Sagittula stellata E-37: one gene and its partner. The protein of the gene in region 1 interacts with the protein of each later gene in a pairwise test. Links are inferred from orthologs where the notes say so. Each region holds a gene or a part of one and is shown on either strand. Other genes may lie near its edges. The genes, in order: ABFK29_RS16410 and ABFK29_RS11865.

Region 1 (3,320 bases):
GGCATCATCGCCATGGGCATGACCATCGTCATGGTGAACGGCAACATCGACCTGAGCGTCGGCGCCACCTTCGCCATCGCCGCGATCATCCTGCTCGACTCCATGACCTGGCCGATCTTCGCGGGCCTCGGCGATTGGGTCATTCCGGTGGCTTGGCTGCTGGCACTGACGGTCGGCACGCTTCTGGGCGCGCTCAATGGCCTGATCGTCTGGAAGACCGGCGTCGACGCCTTCATCGTCACGCTGGGGTCCATGCTGGGCTACCGTGGCATCGTCTTCATGTTCAACGGCGAGAACCCGACCAGCCACCTCAACTGGACGCTGGTGGATTTCGCCGAGGCCGAGTTCCTGGGGCTGGCGACCGCGACATGGTTCCTGTTGGGTGTCACGCTGGTGATGTGGTTCGTCATGGCGCGCACGGTCCATGGCCGAAACGCCTACGCCATCGGTGACAACCGCGAGGCGGCGGTCAATGCGGGCATCCGCGTCGGCCCGCACATGATGATCAACTTCGCCATCATCGGCTTCCTCGCGGCGTTGTCGGCTGTGGTCTTCTATTCGGAAAGCGGATCGGTGAACCCCAATGACGGACAGTTGTACGAGTTGTGGGTCATCACGGCGGTCGTGCTGGGCGGCACGAAGATCACCGGCGGGGCTGGCAACGTCATAGGCACCTTCGGCGGCGTCATCGCGATCCAGCTTCTGCGCAAGGGGCTGGGCCACATCGGGGCGGATACTTCAACGGTAAACCTTGTGATCGGCCTGATCCTGATCGCGGTTCTGTTCCTCGACAAGCAACTGAACATCAAGGGCAAGGAGGAGTTGAGGGTATGACCCAACCGGTTCTGCGTCTCGAAGACATCGTCAAGACCTTCCCGGGCGTACGGGCCCTGGACGGGGTGTCGCTCTCGGTCATGCCCGGCGAGGTCCACGCCCTCATGGGTGAAAACGGGGCCGGCAAGTCGACCCTGATGAAGGTGCTCGGCGGTATTCACCAACCCACCGAGGGCGCGATCTACATGGGCGACGAAAAGGTCGTGATGGCCGGCCCGCTGGAAGCGAAGGCCAAGGGCATCGTCTTCATCCACCAGGAACTCAGCCTGGCCGAGGAACTGAGCGTGGCCGAGAACATCTACTTGGGGGAGTTGCCGCGAAAGAGCTTCGGCCGGGTCGACTGGGCGACGCTCACGAAAAAGACTGACGCGATCCTCGGGAAGCTGAACGTGGGGTTCGATGCGCGCACCCGGGTCGGAGACCTGTCGATCGCCAACCAGCAGATGGTGGAGATCGCCCGTGCCCTGACCGTGGACGCCAAGGCGGTGATCTTCGATGAACCCACCGCCTCGCTGACCGACGCGGAAAAGGTGGTTCTGTTCGACGTGATCGCCGACCTGAAGCGCGACGGGGTCGGGGTCATCTACATCTCGCACCGCATGGAGGAGATATTCAAGATCACCGACCGCATCTCGATCCTACGCGACGGTCAGTACCAAGGTACCGTCAACACCGCCGAGACCACCGAAGAGGCGGTGACGCAGATGATGATCGGACGGAAACTCGACCTGAGCCGCAACGCCGCGCACCACGAACTGGGCGAGGTCGCGCTGGAGGTGAAGGGCCTGTCCTGCGGAAAGCTCTACAAGGACATATCCTTTGAAATCCGGCGCGGTGAGGTTGTCGGTTTCTATGGTCTGGTGGGCGCGGGGCGGACGGAGATCGCGGAGACGCTCTTTGGGCTGCGCACACCTTCCGCCGGCCAGATCCGGCTTGCGGGCAAGGACGTGAAAATCGACAGCCCGACCGACGCCATAGCGAAGGGCATTTCCCTCGTTCCCGAAGACCGCAAGGGACAGGGGCTGGTGCTTGGCATGAACTGCCGGGACAACATGACCTTGCCGCAGGTGGACGACCTGAAGAGCGGACCCTTCATGGCCGAGGGGGCGGAGGTGGCCATCTTCGACCAGTACCGCGACCGGCTCGACATCCGCACGCCGGGCTGGAAGCAGAAGGTGGGCAACCTCTCGGGCGGCAACCAGCAGAAGATCGTGATTGGCAAGTGGCTGTCGATGCACCCGGAAGTGCTGATCGTCGACGAACCCACGCGCGGCATCGACGTCGGCTCCAAGTCGGAGATCCACAAACTGCTGCGCGAACTTGCGGCACAGGGGTATGCGGTCATGGTCATCAGCTCGGAAATGCCTGAGGTCATGCATGTTTCCGACCGGATCGTCGCGATGTATTCGGGCCGCATCATGCGGACCTTCACGTCCGAGGAAGTGACAGAGGACAGCCTGATCCAGGCGATTTCCGGCATCGGCCAGGAAGTGGCGTGATCCGACACCACCATTTCTGCGGGAGATCCATCGCCGGGGGCAGCCGTCCGGGCCGCACCCGTGCCAGATATCAAGGAAAGGACCAGACATGAAACTTCTGCGCTATGGCCCGTCCGGGGCCGAGAAACCCGGCCTGCTGGACAGCGACGGCCAAGTGCGCGACCTCTCAGGCGTTGTGGCGGACATTTCGGGCGACGTGCTGCACCCCGACGGCATCGCCGCGCTGCGCAATCTCGATCCGGCCAGCCTGCCGCGGGTCGAGGGCACGCCGCAGGACGACCTGCGGCTCGGCCCATGCGTGGGGAACATCGGCAAGTTCATCTGCATCGGACTCAACTATGCCGATCATGCCGCCGAATCCGGCATGCCCATTCCGGAAGAGCCGATCATCTTCAACAAGTGGACCTCTGCCATATGCGGTCCGAACGATCCGATCCAGATCCCGCGTGATTCCCAGAAGACCGACTGGGAGGTCGAGCTTGGCGTCGTGATTGGCAAACCTGGCGTCTACATCGACGAGGCGGACGCGATGAACCATGTCGCCGGGTTCTGCGTCGTCAACGATGTGTCAGAGCGCGACTTCCAGCTTCACCGCGCCGGGACGTGGGACAAGGGCAAGGGCTGCGACACTTTCGGACCGACCGGCCCGTGGCTCGTGACGCCGGACGAAGTGGCCGATGTGGATGCGCTCGACATGTGGCTCGACGTGGACAGCGAGCGGATGCAGGCGGGCAGCACGGCGACACTCATCTTCAAGGTTCCGCATCTTGTGGCCTATTGCAGTCGCTTCATGAGCCTGCAACCCGGCGACGTGATCTCGACCGGCACGCCGCCGGGCGTCGGCATGGGAAAGACACCGCCGCGCTACCTGAAGGGGGGAGAGACCGTCTCGCTCGGCATCGCGGGACTGGGAGAGCAGAAAAGCAAGGTCCTGCCCGCAAGCTGAATCTTGCGGCAGTCTTGGCGCAAATGATCCAGTGCTGACAT
Region 2 (3,249 bases), 960 kb from region 1 along the record:
CCAGAAGCGCCACCACCTCGCCCGGGCGGACGTCCAGGTCGATCCCGTGCAGCACCTCGATGGGGCCGTAGGACTTGCGGATGTTGCGCAAGGACAGGATGGGAGCGGCGGCATTGGTCATGGCGGGGCCTTTCGGTACGTCCGGTCAGGGGTGGCCGACACCGGGGAGGATCGGTGTCGGCCTGCTCTGATCCCCTCAGGGATCAGGGATGCTCTTCAACGTACTGCTGAGCGTTCTCCGGGGTCGTCAGGAAGCCCGGCAGCAGCTGCTCGGCGGGAAGCTCTTCGCCCGCCGCCAGCTTGATTGCGCTGTCCACGGCCAGTCGACCGATCCCGCGCACCTGCTGGGTGGCGGTGGCGTCGTAGCCGCCTTCGGCCAGAACGGGCAGGGCGGTGGTGTCGCCGTCAAAACCGCCGATGTAGACGCGCTGCTCGACGCCCGAGACCTTCACACCCTGCATGGCGCCCATTGCCAGACCGTCGGCCTGACCGAAGATCAGGTTCACGTCGGGGTTCGCCTGCAGCAGGTTCTGCGAGATGTCGAGACCTTCGGCCTGCGACCACTGGTTCGACCACTGCTGGGCCACCAGCTCGACGCCGGGGTTCTCGTCGATGGCCTTCATGCAGCCCTTGGTGCGCTCCACTTCGGGGGTGGTGCCCTTCTGGCCGTGGATCATGATCATCTTGCCCTCGCCACCGGCGAGACCGATGATGTGGTTGCAGACCTCGTAGGCGGAGGCGGCATTGTCCGTGGCGATGAAGGTGTCGCCCGGCTCGCCTTCGGCGTTGCGGTCGACGTTGACGACGGGGATGCCCTGCGCCTTCGCCAGACGCGCCGGAACGGTCGCGGCGGCGGCACCTGCGGGCAGGTAGATCAGCGCGTCGATGTCCTGCGTCAGCAGGTCCTGCACCTGGCTCACCTGAGTTGCGCCATCGTTCTTGGCGTCCACGGTGATGACCTCGATACCAAGTTCCTTGGCATATTCCTCGACGCCGATCTTGATTTGGTTGAAGTAGTCGGCCTGCAGGTTGGTGACAGCAAGACCGAGGCGCTTGACCTCTTCGGCCTGTGCGCCGGACAGCGCGGTCACGGCGAGCGCGGTGGCTGCCAGCAGGGTTGCCTTGAGTTTCATATGTCTTTCTCCTCCGGTTGGGCTGGGGTCCATGCATTGGCCCCTTGGGTGTCCGGGTCGCCCCGGACAGGTTTGAGGCGGTCCGCCGCCGGGCGAACCGCCGGAAAGTCAGCGTTTCTTGAAGGCCTCGGCGGCCACGGCCAACGCGATGACGACACCGATGACGACCGCTTGGGTGAAGGGCGAGACGCCCAGCAGGTTCAGACCGTTGCGCAACACGCCGATGATGAGCACGCCGATGATGGTGCCGACGATTCCGCCCTGTCCGCCGCTGAGGCTGGTGCCGCCGATGACGACCGCCGCGATGGTGTCGAGCTCATAGGTGAAACCGGCGGTCGGTTGCACGGAGTCCAGCCGCATCGCCAGCACCACGCCGCCGAGACCGGCCAGCAGGCTGGAGACGACGTAGACGCCGACGGTCATCAGGCTGACGTTGATCCCGGCAAGGCGTGCGACTTCGGGGTTGCCGCCGATGGCATAAAGGCTGCGGCCCGCCGAGGTGTAGCGCAGGAAGAACCACCCCAGCGCGAAGACGATCAGCATCACGGCGACGGTGGTGGTCAGGAAGCCCCAGTGGCGGATGAAGGCCAGCATCGAGAACCACGCCGGAAAGCCCACGATCTGCTGACCGTCGGTGATCATGTTGGCCAGTCCGCGTGCGATGGACATCATCGCCAATGTCGAGATGAAGGCAGGGACGTTGAAGAGTGTGATGAGCAGACCCGACACCGCGCCGCTGGCGGCGGCACAGGCAAGGGCCACAATGATCGCCAGCCCGAGGGGGAAGCCCGCGACGTTGGCGACGTACCCCATCACCATCATGGCCAGCGCCAGAACCGATCCCACCGCAAGGTCGATACCGCCGATCAAAATGACCAGCGTCATGCCCACTGCCATGATTCCCAGCACCGTGATCTGGTCGAGCACGTTCAGCAGGTTACGCATCGTGAAAAAGGAGTCTGTCGCGAATGACAGGAAGATGCAAAGCAGCACCAGGCCGATCAGCGGGCCGGTCGCGCCGCTGAGCGAGAACAGGTCGGCAAGACGGGGCCTCTCCGCTGTTGTGGAATGGGTCATGGTCATCCGATCCTCCTCCCGGTCATTCCTAACGTTCATATTTCACGCTCTAATGCATAAATATTCACGTTTGATGCAAAATGCCTAATTGACCTGTTCGGGGCTGTCAAGGATCGGATTTGCGTCTAGCGCTATACACCTTAGCTGCATTAGTTGCCTCCAGATCAACGCACATCCGCTTGACATAAACTTTGACCGCATGTTTATATGGCTGCGAATAATTATGCAGAGGTAACATGGAACCGCAAGATCTACGCCGCATGGCGAACCAGATCCGCCAGCGCGATGTCCGCGCCGTGTACGAGGCAGGGGCCGGTCACATCGGTGGCGAGTTGTCCGTCACCGACCTGCTGACCGCGCTCTACTTCGATACGATGAACGTCGACCCGGCGAACCCGTTTGCCCCGAATCGCGACCGCCTCGTGCTGAGCAAGGGCCACACGGCTCTGGCGCTCTACATCACGCTGTCGAAGAAGGGTTTCATCGCCGAAGAGGAGATCGAGACCTTCCTGAAGCACAACTCGCGCCTCAACGGTCACCCGAACCGGGTAAAAGTGCCGGGGGTCGAGACCAACACAGGTCCGCTTGGCCACGGCCTGCCTGTGGGTGTCGGCATGGCCAAGGCCGCAAAGCTCGACGGAGCGTCCTGGCGCACCTTCGTCATCACGGGCGACGGCGAGATGCAGGAAGGTTCGAACTGGGAGGCGATCATGGCCGCCGCACAGTTCAAGCTCGACAATCTGACGCTTATCGTCGACCACAACCGGCTCCAGCAGGGCGCGCGGCTCGCGGATACGAACAACCTCGCGCCCATCGCGCCCAAGGTCGAGGCTTTCGGCTGGGCAGTCGAGGAAATCGACGGTCACGATATGGAGCAGATCACTAGGGCGCTCTCGGCCGACACGGTCACCGCTGGCAAGCCCAAGTGTATCGTGGCGCACACCAACAAGGGGCAGGGCGTCAGCTTCATGTCCGATGACGTCGCGTGGCACCACAAGGTGCCGAACGAGGAACAGTACAAGCAGGCCATGGCAGAACT

The links.
Region 2: the proteins of ABFK29_RS16410 (region 1) and ABFK29_RS11865 interact in binary tests that used the Escherichia coli proteins (3 or more experiments, as listed by UniProt). The link is inferred for Sagittula stellata E-37 from one-to-one orthologs.

Annotation. Positions count from the first base shown.
Region 1 is NZ_CP155729.1:3,454,592-3,457,911, reverse strand. The notes cover bases 83-3,081. They hold ABFK29_RS16410 (sugar ABC transporter ATP-binding protein), read left to right. Parts: upstream 83-830; coding sequence 831-2,333; downstream 2,334-3,081. Other genes in these bases: ABFK29_RS16405 (fumarylacetoacetate hydrolase family protein), read left to right, coding at 2,422-3,081; ABFK29_RS16415 (ABC transporter permease), read left to right, coding at 83-834. Also shown: more of ABFK29_RS16415, read left to right, coding at 1-82; more of ABFK29_RS16405, read left to right, coding at 3,082-3,279. UniProt on the Escherichia coli protein: Part of the ABC transporter complex RbsABC involved in ribose import. Responsible for energy coupling to the transport system.
Region 2 is NZ_CP155729.1:2,498,115-2,501,363, forward strand. What follows is about bases 230-3,157. They hold ABFK29_RS11865 (ABC transporter permease subunit), read right to left. Parts: upstream 2,217-3,157; coding sequence 1,242-2,216; downstream 230-1,241. Other genes in these bases: ABFK29_RS11860 (substrate-binding domain-containing protein), read right to left, coding at 230-1,133; ABFK29_RS11870 (transketolase), read left to right, coding at 2,447-3,157. Also shown: ABFK29_RS11855 (sugar ABC transporter ATP-binding protein), read right to left, coding at 1-121; more of ABFK29_RS11860, read right to left, coding at 204-229; more of ABFK29_RS11870, read left to right, coding at 3,158-3,249. UniProt on the Escherichia coli protein: Part of the ABC transporter complex RbsABC involved in ribose import.